One region of the Kribbella italica genome, then DNA from elsewhere that is predicted to be linked to it. Evidence: riboswitches for the same ligand, from Rfam matches in the RefSeq annotation. Region 1 holds a riboswitch; each other region holds the start of a gene.

Region 1 (3,853 bases):
ATCGCCGGGCTGATCGTCCAGCACACGAACTGGCGGATCGTGTTCCTCGCCGTACCGGTCCTGGCCGTTCCCGCGGCACTGATCATGCGGCCCGGGCTCTCCAAGGGGCAGGAAGTCACCGGCTCGGGCAAGCTCTGGACCGAGCGGGCCTGGTACGCCGTTGGGGCCGCGCTCGGCGTCGGGCTGCTGCACTACGGCGGCCAGCAGCGTGGGGCCGTCCAGCTGATCCTGATCGCTGTCGGTCTGGCCGCGGTGGTCGTGTTCGCCCCGAAGCTGCTGCCGAAGGGCACGTTCACGATCCGTGCCGGACTCCCGTCGGTGATCGCGCTGCGCGGTCTGGTCGCGGCAGCCGGCTTCGGTGCCGAGGTTTTCCTGCCGCTGATGCTGACCCGTGAACGCGGGCTGTCGCCGGCGTTCGCGGGGCTGGTGCTGACCGTCAGCGCGCTGAGCTGGAGCGCGGCGTCCTGGTACCGGGGCCGGCCGAACCAGCCGTTCGAGCACCACGTGTTCCTGCAGGCGGGCATGGTCTCGATCTTGCTGGGCATCGCGATCGCGGCCGCCACGCTCGACGACCGGGTGCCGGTCGTGGTCGGCATCCTCGGCTGGGCGCTGACCGGGCTCGGGATGGGGACCGTGTTCCCGACCGTGTCGGTGCTGGTCCTGGAGTACTCGACCGTCGAGCAGCAAGGCGCGAACAGCTCGGCGCTGCAGCTCAGCGACTCGTTGCTGACGGCAACGGTGCTGGCGATCGGCGGGTCGCTCTTCGCGGCGATCGAACCGCACTCGCCGACCACCGCGTTCCTGACCGCCTTCGGCCTGCCGGCCGCGCTGGCACTCGTCGGAGTCTTCGCGGCCCGGCGTACTAGTCCTTTGAGCCGCTGACGGCGATGCTCGCGCCAAGGCCGATCATCATCAAGCCGCCGGTGCCGCCGACCAGCTCCAGGCGGCGAGGGGACCGGGCGAACCAGTCTCGGGCCGATCCCGCGGCCACCGCCCAGACGCTGTCGGAGATCAGGGCAATCAGGATGAAGACCAGACCGAGCAGCAGGATCTGCAGGGTGGCGTGACCGGCGGCGGGGTCGATGAACTGGGGGAGCACGGCAGCGAAGAAGACCGCGGTCTTCGCGTTGGTCACGCCGACGAGGAAGCCCTGACGCAGGACGCGGCGGGTGTTCGCCGGTCGTACTCCGCCGGTCAGGGCGGTGGCGAGGGACTTGCGGGTGCGGAAGGCGTGGATGCCGAGGTAGATCAGGTACGCCGCGCCCGCCAGCTTCACCACGGTCAGCGCGACCGCGCTCGCCGCGATCAGCGTTCCAAGCCCGAGGGCGACGGCGACCAGCAGGAACGCGGCGCCGAGCGTGTTGCCGACCATCGTCAGCATCGCCTCTCGACGGCCGACGGCCAGGGCGCGGCCGACGATGAACAGAACGCTCGGCCCCGGGACGACGATCACGATCAGTGCGGTGACGGCGAAGGCCACCAGATGATGAACGGACGGCATTCCGTCAGGGTAGGCGCGATCGGCTCGGCGTACGAGGTGATCTCACCAGGTGGGGAAGATCACCGGCGCCGCCGTCCGTTGACCTGTCACGAACCCGGCCGCTACCGTTCAAAGGTCAACCTGCGGTGCCATGAGGGAAACCGGTGAGAGACCGGTACGGCCGCGCCACTGTGAGCGAGCAGCTGCTCGTGAGTCAGGACGCTCGGGCACTCGCAGCCTTTCGATGGGGACGCGCATTTCCCCTGGAGGTTCAGATGCCCGCTCCTGCTCGCTCGGTCGCCGTACCGGCCGTCTCGCCGCGTCTGCTCGCGGTCGCCCTGCTCACCGTCGGCCTGCTGCTGGTGCTCGCCTACCTGGTCGCCTTCGACCAGGGCGCGATCTCCCAGTCCGGGATGTACATGCACGAACTCATGCACGACGGCCGGCACCTGCTCGGCGTGCCCTGCCACTGACGTCCTGCAGTTCTCCGTACTCCCGTTCCCGACCCGCTCGGGCTGATCCTCTGACAGGACCGTCATGCGTACATTCGGAAATCTCCTGGTGCGCGGACTGATCGTCGGCCTCTTCGCCGGCCTGCTGGCCGGAACCTTCGCGTACGTGATGGGCGAACCGCACATCGACGCCGCGATCGCGATCGAGGAAGCCGGCGGCGCCGCACACACCCACGGCGAGGAACCCGCCGCCCAGGCTCCCGCCGCCGAGGAAGAAGAACCCCTGGTCAGCCGCAACGGCCAGCGCTTCGGCCTCTTCCTGGCCACCAGCCTGTACGGCGTGGCGCTCGGCGGCATCTTCGCTGTCGGTTTCGCGCTGCTGCGCCGCCGCCTGCGCACCCCCAGCGACTCGTACGCCGCCCTCGGGCTGGCCGCCGCGGGCTTCGTCGGGATCGTGCTCGTGCCGTTCCTCAAGTACCCGCCGAACCCACCGGCCGTCGGTGACCCGGAGACGATCACCAAGCGCACGATCACCTACCTGCTGACGCTCGTGATCGGCCTGCTCGCGGTCTGGGCCGGTGTCGCGGCGTCCCGCTGGGCGCAGCGCTTCGGCGACGCGCCCTGGATCCGGCCGGCCGGTGGCGGTCTCGCCTTCGTGGTGACGATCGTCGCGGCGTACCTGATCCTGCCCTCGATCAACGAGGTGCCCGGGTCGTTCCCGGCGACGCTGCTGTGGCAGTTCCGGTTCGCCTCGCTCGGCACGCAGGCGGTGCTGTGGACCTTGCTGGGCTTCGGCTACGCTGCGTTGATGGATCGTCACTCCAAGGTCACCAAGGAGACCGTCGCCGCGTGACCACAACGCTGACTCTCGTCGCGCATGCGCTGACGCCTGGGCTGCGCGGGCTCGTCCTCGGTGGAGAGCCCGCGCCGGACCAGTCCGGCCTGGAGGCGGCCCACGACGTGCGGGTCGACGCCGGTACGACGTACTGCGGGCCGGAGCCGGCCGCGATCCTGACCGCGGAGGCGATGGGCTTCCAGCCGGTGGTGGTCGGCGCACTGCGCGACCGCGAGTACGGCGACTGGACCGGGCGCGACCTGGAGGAGCTGCTGGCCACGGAGACCGCTGCGGTCTCGGCGTGGCTGGAGCGGCCTCATACAGCGCCGCCCGGCGGGGAGACGGCCAACGACCTGATCGCCCGCGTCGCCGACTGGCTGGGCGACCTGACCGAGGACCCGGGGCACGCTGAGCGCCGTACGGTCGTTGCCGTCGTCCACCCGGCCGTAGTGCGCGCTGCCGTGCTCTACGCGCTGGAGGCCCCAGCCGAGTCGCTCCGGCACATCGACGTCCGCCCGCTGACGACCGTAGGCCTTTCCGCGCACGCCACCTCCTGGTCACTCAACTTGCACTGACAAACCCGTCCCCCGCGGTTTATCGTTCGCCAAAGCATCCCAACGCCCCCGAGGATGACGATGAGCTTCGACGAGCTGCTGGACCGTGTCACCGACCTCCCGTCCCAGAAGGCCGCGCGAGAGGTCAGGGACTACTTCGACGCGCTCCCGGCCGATGCCGCGTGGGCGCTCGCGGAGAGCCGGACCCATGAGGTCGGTGGGCTCGACAGTGTACCGGCCGAGCTGCGGTACCGGGCCAACCACCTTCGCCTGGTCGAGACGCTTCGGGCCAAGCTCGACGGAGCCTCCGCGGACGAGGTGATCCGGTACAACACGCTGTCCGAGATGCTGCGGCCGGTCGGGCAGCGGCTGGATGTCGATGCCGACGGCAACCGCATCGTCGTCCCGGTGCACCGGCAGTTCCTGCTGGTCGAGCCCGAGGGTCAGGGCCGGATGGCCGAGGTGCTCGGCGACCTCGCCACGGCCGACCGGGTGAGCGTGCTGGTGCCCGGGATGAACAACAACCTCGACA
Region 2 (3,853 bases), 3.9 Mb from region 1:
GAGCGTAGGTCGCCGGATCCAACTAGTCAAATATGGTGATGATCATATAAACTGACTACCACCCGCAGGACTAGACGTCGATGCGCGAGCCCATGATCACCACGCGGTCGCGCGGCAGCCCGAAGTACTCGGCCGCGTCCGCGCTGATGTGGGACGTCGCCACGAACAGCCGGCTGCGCCAGCGGGCCATGTCCGGCCGGTCCCCGAGCCGCAGTTCAATCGTCGACAGGAAGTACGACGTGTCGCTCAGGTCCAGCGACGCCACCTCAGAGCTCTGCTCGGCGGCCAGCCGCAGTACGGCGGCGACGTCCGGCGTCTGGACGTACCCGAACCGGGCCGTCACGTGGATGATCCGGTCGTCGTCGAACCCGAGGTCGTCGATCGTGATCCGGGTCTCGTCGGGGACCGACGGCACCGGGTCGGTCTCGATCGAGAGGATGATGACGTTCTCGTGCAGGATGTGGTTGTGCTCGACGTTCGCGCGCATCGCCAGCGGCACGGTGTCCTTGCCGCGGTTGAGGAAGACCGCGGTCCCGGGCACCCGACGCAGCGGCGGCTGGGCTTCGTGCAGCTCGTTGACGAACGTGGTCAGTGAGCCTTCCTGACGCTCGCGGCGCGCGGTCACCAGTGCCCGCCCACGCTGCCAGGTGGTGAGCACGGTGAACACCGTGATGCCGATCAGCAGCGGCAGCCAGGCGCCGTGCACGAGCTTGGTCAGATTCGCGCCGAGGAAGAGCAGCTCGAAGGACAGGAAGACGGCACCGCCACCGAACACCACCCACAGCGGCTTCCGCCACTGCCGGCGGACCAGGTAGAAGAACAGCACGGTCGTGATCGTGACCGTGGCGGTCACCGCCATCCCGAAGGCGAAGGCGAGCGCCGCCGAGGTCTGGAACGCGAAGACCAGTGAGTACCGAGATCATCAGCGCCCAGTGATCCACGGGACGTAGATCTGCCCGATCGTCCGGCTGGAGGCGTGCAGGATCCGTAGCCGCGGCAGGTATCCGAGCTGGACCGCCTGACGAGCGACCGAGAACGCGTCGAAGATGCCGAGCCCGGCCAGCAGCACCTTCGTCCGCCGGCTGCCGTTGGTCCCGTGGCTGCGGATCAGCGTGATCAGCGTGAGGATGCCGCCCTCGCCGTGGTTGTCGGCGCGCAGGATCAGCAGTACGTACTTGATCGTCACGATGATCGTGACCGCCCAGAAGATCAGCGACACGATCCCGAACACGCTGTCGGCCGAGACCGGCACCGGGTGCGGGTCGCCGGGGTTGAACACGGTCTGGATCGTGTAGATCGGGCTCGTCCCGATGTCGCCGAACACGACACCGAGCGCCCCGATGGTCAGCAGGGTCCGGGACTGTACCCGGCCGTCCACAGGGTCGGCGCTCATCGCGTCAGCCTCTTCACGGCCGCATTGAACCACCGCCGGTTGTCCGCCAGACCGATCACACTCACCTGGTGCTGTGAGAATTCTGTGAGAAAGTGGTGGCGCAGTGGTTCGTCCCGATCGCCAGTCGGGACGTCGTAAGAGGGAACCCGGTGGAAGTCCGGGACTGCCCCGCAGCGGTGAGTGGGAACGACCGCCGTCATCAGCACTGGACCGGAGGACCGGTCTGGGAAGCGACGGCCAGTAGGTGTCTGGACGACAGGCGCGCCCGCGAGTCCGAAGACCTGCCTCTGCCCGCCGTGCGTCGTCGTACGGCGGGACCACGCCTCCTCGTGGGAAGGGCGGCCGTGCGTGACCCGTCGCGCCTGCCTTCCGGACTCCTGAGATGCGTGGTCTTCGAGACTGCCTCGCCAAGGAGAGACGCTTGAACACCCAGTCAGCCGCACGGTCCACCGTGTACGGCTATCCCCGCCAGGGCCAGAACCGCGAGCTGAAGAAGGCCATCGAGGGCTACTGGAAGGGCACCGTCAGCGCGGACGCCCTCCGGCAGACCGCCGCCGGCCTGCGCAAGGCCAACTGGCAGCAGCTCGCTGCCGACGGCATCGACGAGGTCCCGACCGGTGACTTCTCGTACTACGACCACGTGCTCGACACGTCGGTCCTGCTCGGTGCGATCCCCGAGCGGCACCGGGCCGCCGTGGCGGCCGATCCGCTGGACGGCTACTTCGCGATGGCCCGCGGCACCCAGGAGGTCGCGCCGCTCGAGATGACCAAGTGGTTCGACACCAACTACCACTACATGGTCCCCGAGCTCGGCCCGGACACCACCTTCACCGCCGACACCAGCAAGCAGGTCGCCGAGCTTCGCGAAGCACTCGACCTCGGCCTGACCGCCAGACCGGTCGTCGTCGGCCCGATCACCTACCTGCTGCTGGCCAAGCCGGCACCGGGCGTCGACGAGCACTTCGAGCCGCTCTCGCTGCTCGACAAGATCCTCCCCGTGTACGCCGAGGTGCTCGCCGACCTGCGCGCCGCCGGCGCTCAGTGGGTCCAGCTCGACGAGCCCGCGCTGGTCCAGGACCGCTCGGCCGACGAGCTCGACCTGACCGCCCGTGCGTACGCCGTACTGGGTGGGCTGACCGATCGCCCGCGGCTGCTCGTCGCGTCGTACTTCGACCGGCTCGGCAAGGCGCTCCCCGTGCTCGCCAAGTCGCCGGTCGAGGGCCTCGCGATCGACTTCACCGGTCCCGCGGAGGGCAACCTCGACGACCTGGTCGCGTCCTCCGAGGTGCGCTCCAAGCGGCTCGTCGCGGGCGTGGTCAACGGCCGCAACATCTGGATCAACGACCTGACCAAGTCGCTGGCCACCCTGACCCGGCTGCGCTCGCTGGCCGGCCAGGTCGACGTCAGCGCGTCCTGCTCGCTGCTGCACGTCCCGTACGACGTCGCCGCCGAGGACGGCGTGGCCCCCGAGGTCGCGAGCTGGCTGGCGTTCGCCCGGCAGAAGTCGGCCGAGATCGCCACGCTGACCCTCGGCTTCACCGAGGGCGCCGAGGCGATCGCCGAGCAGCTGAACGCGAACCGGGCCGCCCTGGACTCCCGGAGCGGTTCCGCGCTGACCAACAACCCCGACGTCCGTGCGCGGGTCGCCGCCGTCACCGAGGCGGACAGCCACCGCTCCGCGCCGTACGCCGAACGCAGCGCCGCCCAGCAGGCGCGGCTCGGCCTGCCGTTGCTCCCGACAACCACCGTCGGCTCGTTCCCGCAGACCACCGAGCTGCGGACGGCCCGCGCCGACCTGCGCGCCGGCCGGATCGACGCGGCGCAGTACGACGAGCGCATCGGCACGGAGATCCAGGAGGTGCTCGCGTTCCAGGAGAAGGCCGGCCTGGACGTCCTCGTGCACGGTGAGCCCGAGCGCAACGACATGGTCCAGTACTTCGCCGAGCAGCTCGACGGGTACCTGGCCACGCAGCACGGCTGGGTCCAGTCGTACGGCACCCGGTACGTCCGGCCGCCGGTGCTGGTCGGCGACATCTCGCGGCCGGAGCCGATGACCGTGCGCTGGTGGGCGTACGCGCAGCTGCAGACCGAGCGTCCGGTCAAGGGCATGCTGACCGGGCCGGTGACGATGCTGGCATGGTCGTTCGTGCGTGACGACCAGCCGCGCAGCGAGACCGCGCGTCAGGTCGCGCTGGCGCTGCGGGACGAGGTGAACGACCTGGAGGCGGCCGGTGCCGCGGTGATCCAGGTCGACGAGCCGGCCTTGCGGGAGACCCTGCCGCTGCGGCGGGCCGACCGTGCGGCGTACCTGAGCTGGGGCACCGAGGTGTTCCGGCTGACGACCAGCGGCGTGCGCGCGGACACCCAGATCCACACGCACATGTGCTACGTCGAGTTCGGCGACATCCTGAACGCGCTGGACGAGATGGAGGCCGACGTCGCCAGCCTCGAAGCGGCCCG
Region 3 (3,853 bases), 2.6 Mb from region 1:
AGCCAGAGCGGCTCGATCTCGAACGCGGTCGCGTACAGCTCGCGCAGGTCGGCCGGGATCCGCTCGATCCGGGCCAGTACGCCGTCGTGGTACTTCAGATCGGAGACCATCACCTGGTCCCACAGCCCGCGCGCCTTCAGGTCGGCGACCAGGTACGGGTTGGCGACGGTGAACTCACCGGACATGTTCGACTTCACGAACAGGTTGCTGTACGTCGGCTCGATCGACTGGCTGACCCCGCAGATGTTGGAGATCGTCGCGGTCGGCGCGATCGCCAGCACGTTGGAGTTGCGCATGCCGTCCTTCAGCACCTTCGCGCGCAGCGCCTCCCAGTCGAGCGTCCGGCCGGTGTCGAGCTGGACGTCGCCGTTGCGCGCCGTCCGCAGCAGCTCGAGCGAGTCGATCGGCAGGACGCCCTGGCTCCACAGCGAACCGTCGTACGTCTGGTAGGTCCCGCGCTCGGCGGCGAGATCGGTCGAGGCCTCGATCGCGTGGTAGCTGATCGCCTCCATCGAGACGTCGGCGAACTCGACGGCCGCGTCGGAGGAGTACGGGATGCGCAGCGCGAACAGCGCGTCGGCGAAGCCCATCAGGCCGAGGCCGACCGGGCGGTGCCGCTGGTTCGCGCGCTCCGACTCCGGCGTGGTGTAGAAGTTCACATCGATCACGTTGTCGAGCATCCGGACCGCGGTCTTCACCGTGTCGCGCAGGAGCTCCGCGTCCAGGCCGGTCTCCGTCAGATGGGCGACCAGGTTGACCGAGCCGAGGTTGCAGACGGCGGTCTCGTCGACGGTGGTGTTCAGCGTGATCTCGGTGCACAGGTTGGAGGAGTGCACCACGCCGTCGTGCTGCTGCGGCGACCGCAGGTTGCAGGCGTCCTTGAAGGTGATCCACGGATGACCGGTCTCGAACAGCACGGTCAGCATCCGGCGCCACAGGTCGACGGCCTTGACCCGGCGGAACACCCGGATCTCGCCGCGGTCCGCGGCGGCCTCGTAGTTCTCGTACGCCGTCGCGAAGGCCGCGCCGTACAGGTCGTGCAGGTCCGGGACCTCGTCGGGGGAGAACAGCGTCCAGTCGCCGCCGGCCTCGACCCGCTGCAGGAACAGGTCGGGCACCCAGTTCGCCGTGTTCATGTCGTGGGTGCGGCGGCGCTCGTCACCGGTGTTCTTGCGCAGGTCGAGGAACTCCTCGATGTCCATGTGCCAGGTCTCGAGGTACGCACAGACCGCGCCCTTGCGCTTGCCACCCTGGTTGACCGCGACGGCGGTGTCGTTGGCGATCTTCAGGAACGGGACGACGCCCTGGGACTCGCCGTTGGTGCCGCGGATCTTGGCGCCGATGCCGCGGACCGGGGTCCAGTCGTTGCCCAGGCCGCCGGAGTACTTGGCCAGGAGGGCGTTGTTGCGGATGCCGGCGAAGATGCCGGACAGGTCGTCGTCGACCGTGGTCAGGAAGCACGACGACAGCTGCGGCCGCGTCGTACCGGAGTTGAACAGGGTCGGCGTCGACGACATGAAGCGGAACGAGCTGAGCAGCTCGTAGAACTCCAGCGCCCGGGTCTCGCGGTCGTCCTCCTTGAGCGCCATGCCCATCGCGACCCGCAGATAGAACGCCTGCGGCAGCTCGAAGCGGATCTTGTCGATGTGCAGCAGGTACCGGTCGTACAGGGTCTGCAGGCCGAGGAACGCGAAGTCCAGGTCGCGCTCGGGCCTGATCGCCGCGGCCAGCCGGCCGAGGTCGAAGGTGGCCAGCTCGGGGTCGAGCAGCCCGGCCTCGATCCCGGTGCTGATGTAGCGCGGGAAGTACTCGGCGTACGCCGTGCTCATGTCGGCCTGGGTCGCCTGCCGGGGCTCGCCGTGGACCCGGCCGAGCGTCTCGCGGCGGATCTGGTCGAGCAGCAGACGCGCGGCGGCCTGGCTGTACTGCGGCTCGGTCTCGACGTACGACCGGGCGGCCATCACCAGGGCGAGCTCGACCTCGTGCTGGGCGATGCCGTCGTAGCAGGAGCCGAGGGTCTCGTCGAGGATCTGCTCGGGGTCGACGGCGTCCAGACCGGCGGCCGCCTCGGCGATGACGAGGCGGAGACGGGCGACGTCCAGTGGCGCTGTGCTTCCGTCGGCAGCACGGACAGTGACGACCGGCGCCTTGGTGACCCCGGCCGCGTCAACCGGTGTCCGGGCCTTGGTGCGTTCTTCGCGGTACAGGACGTAGGCACGGGCGACCTGATGCTCTCCCGCGCGCATCAGAGCCAGCTCGACCTGGTCCTGGATGTCCTCGACCTGGACGCTCCGGCGCGAGTCACCGCGGCTGGTCAGAGCCGTGACGACTCGGGCGGTCAGATCGGTGACGAGGTCACGGACGCGGTGGCTGGTGCCGGCCTCGGCACCCTCGACGGCCAGGAAGGCCTTGCTCACGGCGACCGCGATCTTGGTCGGGTCGAACGCGGTGCTGGCGCCGTCGCGGCGGACGACGGTCAGCTGGGACGCGGACGCGTCGGGCAGCGCGCCCGATGCGGTCGGCGACGAAGACGAAACGATGGTCACAGGCGCTCTCTCCACGCGAGTTCCGGGGGACCACGACCTGTGGACGAGCGCGCGACGCAAGACAGTACGGCGAGTACGACTGCCTTGACGCCCACCGACCCACCCACGAGGTCTCGGACCGACGCGTACCGGCGGTACGCGCACCGGTGGCAGGTACTCGGACTCGCGGACGACCTGTCCGCTCACCGTTGCGGGGCAGCTCCGGACTCACACCGGATTCCCCTGTTGCCTCTGCCCGGCCGCGCTTGGTCGCGTCACCCGGGCAGAACCACCAGCACGCAGAACACTAGCGGTAGACCCCGACATGTAGTGCATTGACGCGCCGCGTGTCGCACATCTAGTGGTTTCAGGCAGCCAGTGCATGCAGATCCTGGAGTGTCATGATCTCGGATCCGTGATGGATCAGCTCCCGGTTGAGCCGCAGGACGACATGGCCGAACGGCTCCGCGGCGTCCAGCTCGGTGGCCTGACTGAGGCCGACCGTCGTCACCTGCTCCTCGTCCAGCGCGGCGATCGAGTCCTGCCAGGCGTCGACCCAGTGGGCCAGCCAGGCGACCGCGTCGCGGGCGTTTCCGTGCAGGGTGATGTCGGTGCGGCCCTGGATCCGCTCGCCGAAGGTCCACTCCCAGCGCTCGAAGAACGTCTCGGTCAGGTGCGCGATCAGCCAGGCGATCGTCCGCGGCCCACGATGGTCGGGCTCGTCCGGCCACTGCGCCACCCACTCACCCGATCCGAGGGACCGGAAGCGGCCGGCATGCCGGCGCCGTACGACGGTCAGCGCCTCGGCGCTCGGTCGCCAGAAGTACTCGTCGTCGGTCAGTGCCGCCAGTCGCCCGGCCAGCACCATCCAGCTGAAACCGAGCTGGCCCCGCACCATCGCCATCGCCGACGGTCGCTCCAGAATGTCCCAGTCGAACGGTTCCGGCATCACAGATCCTCACGCTCCCCGATTCCCCGCGGTTTGTCCTTGCATCGAACATGTGTTCGAATTGTGGTCGAGCGAACGCCGGAAAGTCAATCAGCGCAGCGTGTCGGTGCTGGCGCTTCCGGTGGTCGACTGCTATAGCAAGCGCGATCGGGGAGCTGGTGCCGAGTGAGACCCAAACGTGATTACTCAGCGTGGCCGACGGGAGTAGAGTCACGCTGGGTGAGCAGAGCTGGGGGAACGCTCTCGGGACGGTCCGGGGGCGCGGCGACTGTTCACGGGACTGCTTCCGAGGGGGAAACTCGTGACGCCGGGTGAGCGGAGATGAGCCTGAGTGGGGATGCCTGGACCTGGGCCTGGAGAGACTGGGAGGACGAGGACC
Region 4 (3,853 bases), 910 kb from region 1:
GTCCGGGCTGACCAGCGGGTTGCGCGCGAGCCGCTGGAAGATCGCGCCCGACACGGCGAAGGCGAACCCGACGCCCAGTCCGACCAGGACCCGGGGCAGCCGGTTGTTCACCACCACGTCGGTCACGATCAGCGAGCCGTTGCCGGCGAGTGTGCTGAGGACTTGGGCGAGCGGAATCTCGTAGTCGCCGATGGTCAAGGAATAGGCGCCCACAGCAACGGCCACCAGCAGACCGGTCAGTGTCACGACCACCGCGCCGACATCGAGCCGACCTGACAGTGGGCCGATTCGCACAGCCCGGCTCATAGTTCGGCCAGCCTTTGACGGCGTACCAAGGCGATGAAGAGCGGAGCCCCGACCAGTGCGGTGATGATGCCGACCTGCAGCTCGTCCGGACGCACCACCAGCCTGCCGACGACATCCGCCAGCAGCAGCAACGTGGGCGCCAGAACGATTGAGTACGGGAGGATCCACCGGTAGTCCGCGCCGACGATCGCCCGTGCGACATGCGGGACGGCGAGACCGACGAACCCGATCGGCCCGGCCATCGCGGTCGCCGTACCGGCCAGCAGCATGATCGCGAGCCCGGCCAGGACGCGGACGAGGTTGACCCGGGTGCCGAGCGTGGTCGCGAGCTCCTCGCCCAGCGCCAGCTGGTTGAGGGATCGCCCGAGCACCAGCGCCAGGACGATGCCGATGGCAACGAACGGCACGGCCTGGCCGACGATCGGTCCGGTCGCCAGCGTGAGCGACCCGACCACCCAGAAGCGGAACTCGTTCAGCGTCGACAGATCGAGCAACGTCGCCGCCGACGTGACGGACCCGAGCATGGCCGACAACGCCGCACCGGCCAGCGCCAGCTTGACCGGCGTCGCGCCGCCGCGCCCGAGAGCGCCGACGAGGTAGACCACGACGGTCGCGATCAGTGCGCCGCCCATCGCGAACCACACGTACCCGGTCAGGCTCGTCACCCCGAAGACCCCGATCGCCGCGACGACGGCGACCGCGGCGCCGGCGTTCACGCCGAGAATCCCCGGATCCGCCAACGCGTTGCGCGTGACGCCCTGCATCAGCGCACCGGCCATCCCGAGCGCGGCGCCGGCCATCAGGCCGGTCGCGGTCCGCGGCAGGCGCAGGTACCGGATCACCCGATCGGTGTCGGAGCCGGTGAAGTCCGCCGCCGCGAGGTAGACGTCTCGCGGGGCGAACCACTCGGTCCCGGCCAGCAAGGAGAGCAGCACCGCGGCCAGCAGGACGACGAACGCGACGACCAGGCCACCGGTCTTGGTCAGCCCGTGGTGCAGGAGGCCGCCCGAGCCTGTCCCGCCGCGCCGGTCGTCGACGACCAGCGCCGTCACTTGACCAGGTCGGGATGGATGATCTTCGCGATCAGCTCGGTCGAGTTCGCGCCGCGGACGCCGGCCGAGTGGTGCGCGAACAGCCACGGCACGACGTGCTTGTTCTTGACGGCTTTCAGGTTCGCGAACGCCGGGTTCTTCATCAGCTTGTCGACGTCCGGCTGCCCCTGCGCCTCGGTCAGCGTCGCGTCGCAGCAACCGCTGATCAGTACGTAGTCCGGGTCGGCCTTGATGAACTCCTCGACGCTGATCTTCACGTTCCGCTTCGAGGTCAGGCCCGCGAACGCGTTCACCCCGCCGGCCTGCTTGATCAGCACCGTGCCGAAGTCCGGGCCACCGGACACGGTCATCCCGCCGCCCTCGAGCCCGGGCCGCACGATCGCGACCGTCGGCTTGTCCGCGCTCTCCACCTTCGCCTCGACCGCCGCGATCCGGGTCTTCTGGTCGGCGATCACCTGCTCGGCCTTGTCGCTCGCACCGAACAGCTGGCCCAGGTCGCGCAGGTCGGCGTACACGTTGTCCATCGAGACCGTCGACGGGTCGATCGCCTCGTCGCCCTTGCCGTCCGCGGTCGGGCAGAGCGGGCTGAAGATCCAGGTCTGTACGCCGAGGTCGGACAGCGACTTGCGGCTGCCGAAGCTGCCGTCGCTGCCGGCGGCGTTGAAGATGTCGTTGAAGCCGGACAGCACGAAGTCCGGGTTCAGGCTGAGCAGCTCCTCGCGGCTCGGCATGTTCTTGTAGTACTTGCGGTCCTTCTGCGCCGCGACGTACTCGGGCAGCGGCTCGGAGTCGAGGAACGCGGTCCCGATCAGCCGGTCGGAGACGCCCAGCGCGTGCACCATCTCGATGGCCGGCTGGTACGCCGCGAACACCCGCTCCGGCGGGCCGTCGACGGTGACGTCGAGCCCGCAGTTCTTGACGGTCGTCGCGCTCGCGCTCGGACCTTCGTCGGCGCCGGCACTTCCGCAGGCGGCGACCAGGGACAGGAAAACGGCAGCAAGCACTGCCTTGGGTACGACGGCCATGGCGACCGTTCCTCCAACACCTCGTGGACGGGACGCGTCGTGGCCGGTCTCCTGGCTGACGGGACGACCGCATCCGCCGAGCTGACCTTCCCAGCCCCTCCGGGCCAGTGGTCTCACACCTGGTGAACGCTCAGCGGACAATCCCGATCACAGTGGCGAGGGCCGCGCCGGTACTCCACCGGCTTCCCGAACACCACGACCGGCACACGGTAACCCACCCTGCGACCGAGTCGCAGCACACGGTCCACGGGCGACGGTGGGGCGGGGCGGCGGCGGGAGGCGGCGCGGGCCCGGGGCGGGGGCGGGCGGCCGGCGGCGTACGGCGCCTCAGCGGGTGTAAAGCGGCGACACGGCCAGCGCGAAGGTGACCATGTCGTCGGTCTTCACCGTGTTCCCGGGGAGCGGGACCAGGTCGGCGATCTTGCCGGTGCCGACGCGGATCGTGCCGCGGCCGGTGGCGGTGTCGACGTACCCCTCGTCGCCGAGCGGCACGGACTGGGACGTGGGCGCCTTGCGGACCGAGGCCATCGCCGCCTCCGCGTCGGGGACCCGGCGGGCCGTGGTGTACAGCACACTCGTCGCGGTGATCCAGCCGCAGACGATGTCGCCCGCGGGTGTCGCGCTGTCGCGCCGGGCCGTGGCCACACTGCCCATCACCTTGGCGGCCGCGTTCGTCCCGCGGTCGCACTCCGGCCGGCTGATCATCGGCGCCGCCTCCGGCAGCCCGGCGGCCTGACGCGCCGCCTCCTGCGCCAGTACGACGTACTTGGTCGGCGTCGCCGCCGGGCCCTCGACCTTGTACAGATGCGTCCCCAGCAGGAACACCGCGAACTTGCTCGTCCCGAACCCACCCTGCCCGACCGCGATCGCCCGAGCCGGCTCGCCCTTCGTCGCGGCGTACGCCTTCTGCGCGGCCGTCAGCTCGGTCCTCGTCGCCGGCAGCACCGACACCCCGAGCCGCAGCGCAGGCCCGTCCGGGTTCGTGCTCAACCCCAACTGACAGATGTCGTAGCTCGGCATCCCGATCTCGGCCGGCACCCCCTCCAGCTGAATCCGCACCGCCGGCACCGCCAACGTCGCCTGCACCAACGACTGATCCATCCGCACACACAAGGTGTCCGCCACCTTCGCCGTCGGCGGAACCCCCGGCGACTCCGAAGGACTCTCGCTCGGCGTCTCGGTCGGCGTCGTACTCACCGAAACCAACGGCGGCACACTCGGCGCGGTCTCACCGGAACCCCCACCACATCCGGCCACGACAAGCCCGGCCACCACGAAGACAACTACTGGACGGATACGCATGGTGACCCGACTCTAGCCGGAGCTCCGCAGCTCCCGCTCCTCCTGCGACGGTCCTCCTCCGCGATGCCTTTCCACCAGGGTGGAAACGGGGGCGCCGCCGGGAATTCGGCACGGGCCGAATCTTCTTTCTGGCCCGTCCGGCGGCCGCACATACTCATCCGCACATCA

The links. A riboswitch is a leader RNA that binds a small molecule or an ion and turns the genes downstream of it on or off. The one in region 1 is predicted to bind cobalamin.
Region 2: it holds a riboswitch for cobalamin, as region 1 does, so the genes downstream of both, metE (5-methyltetrahydropteroyltriglutamate--homocysteine S-methyltransferase) here and HDA39_RS28780 (CbtB domain-containing protein) in region 1, are expected to answer to the same signal.
Region 3: it holds a riboswitch for cobalamin, as region 1 does, so the genes downstream of both, HDA39_RS16540 (ribonucleoside-diphosphate reductase subunit alpha) here and HDA39_RS28780 (CbtB domain-containing protein) in region 1, are expected to answer to the same signal.
Region 4: it holds a riboswitch for cobalamin, as region 1 does, so the genes downstream of both, HDA39_RS33060 (ABC transporter substrate-binding protein) here and HDA39_RS28780 (CbtB domain-containing protein) in region 1, are expected to answer to the same signal.

The regions. Positions count from the first base shown of each region.
Region 1 covers NZ_JACHMY010000001.1:6,185,126-6,188,978, reverse strand. The annotation lists gene HDA39_RS28790 (MFS transporter) at 1-882, shown strand, start outside; gene HDA39_RS28785 (LysE family translocator) at 863-1,501, opposite strand; cobalamin riboswitch at 1,590-1,726, shown strand; gene HDA39_RS28780 (CbtB domain-containing protein) at 1,756-1,953, shown strand; gene HDA39_RS28775 (CbtA family protein) at 2,018-2,785, shown strand; gene HDA39_RS28770 (histidine phosphatase family protein) at 2,782-3,342, shown strand; gene HDA39_RS28765 (alpha/beta hydrolase) at 3,403-3,853, shown strand, end outside.
Region 2 covers NZ_JACHMY010000001.1:2,334,387-2,338,239, forward strand. The annotation lists gene HDA39_RS44090 (KUP/HAK/KT family potassium transporter) at 71-541, opposite strand; partial or broken gene HDA39_RS44095 (KUP/HAK/KT family potassium transporter) at 587-1,393, opposite strand; cobalamin riboswitch at 1,481-1,696, shown strand; gene metE (5-methyltetrahydropteroyltriglutamate--homocysteine S-methyltransferase) at 1,815-3,853, shown strand, end outside.
Region 3 covers NZ_JACHMY010000001.1:3,569,124-3,572,976, reverse strand. The annotation lists gene HDA39_RS16540 (ribonucleoside-diphosphate reductase subunit alpha) at 1-2,546, opposite strand, end outside; cobalamin riboswitch at 2,678-2,834, opposite strand; gene HDA39_RS16535 (DinB family protein) at 2,893-3,474, opposite strand; gene HDA39_RS16530 (class I SAM-dependent methyltransferase) at 3,796-3,853, shown strand, end outside.
Region 4 covers NZ_JACHMY010000001.1:7,090,668-7,094,520, reverse strand. The annotation lists gene HDA39_RS33070 (FecCD family ABC transporter permease) at 1-294, opposite strand, end outside; gene HDA39_RS33065 (FecCD family ABC transporter permease) at 303-1,358, opposite strand; gene HDA39_RS33060 (ABC transporter substrate-binding protein) at 1,355-2,383, opposite strand; cobalamin riboswitch at 2,408-2,596, opposite strand; gene HDA39_RS33055 (hypothetical protein) at 2,711-3,685, opposite strand.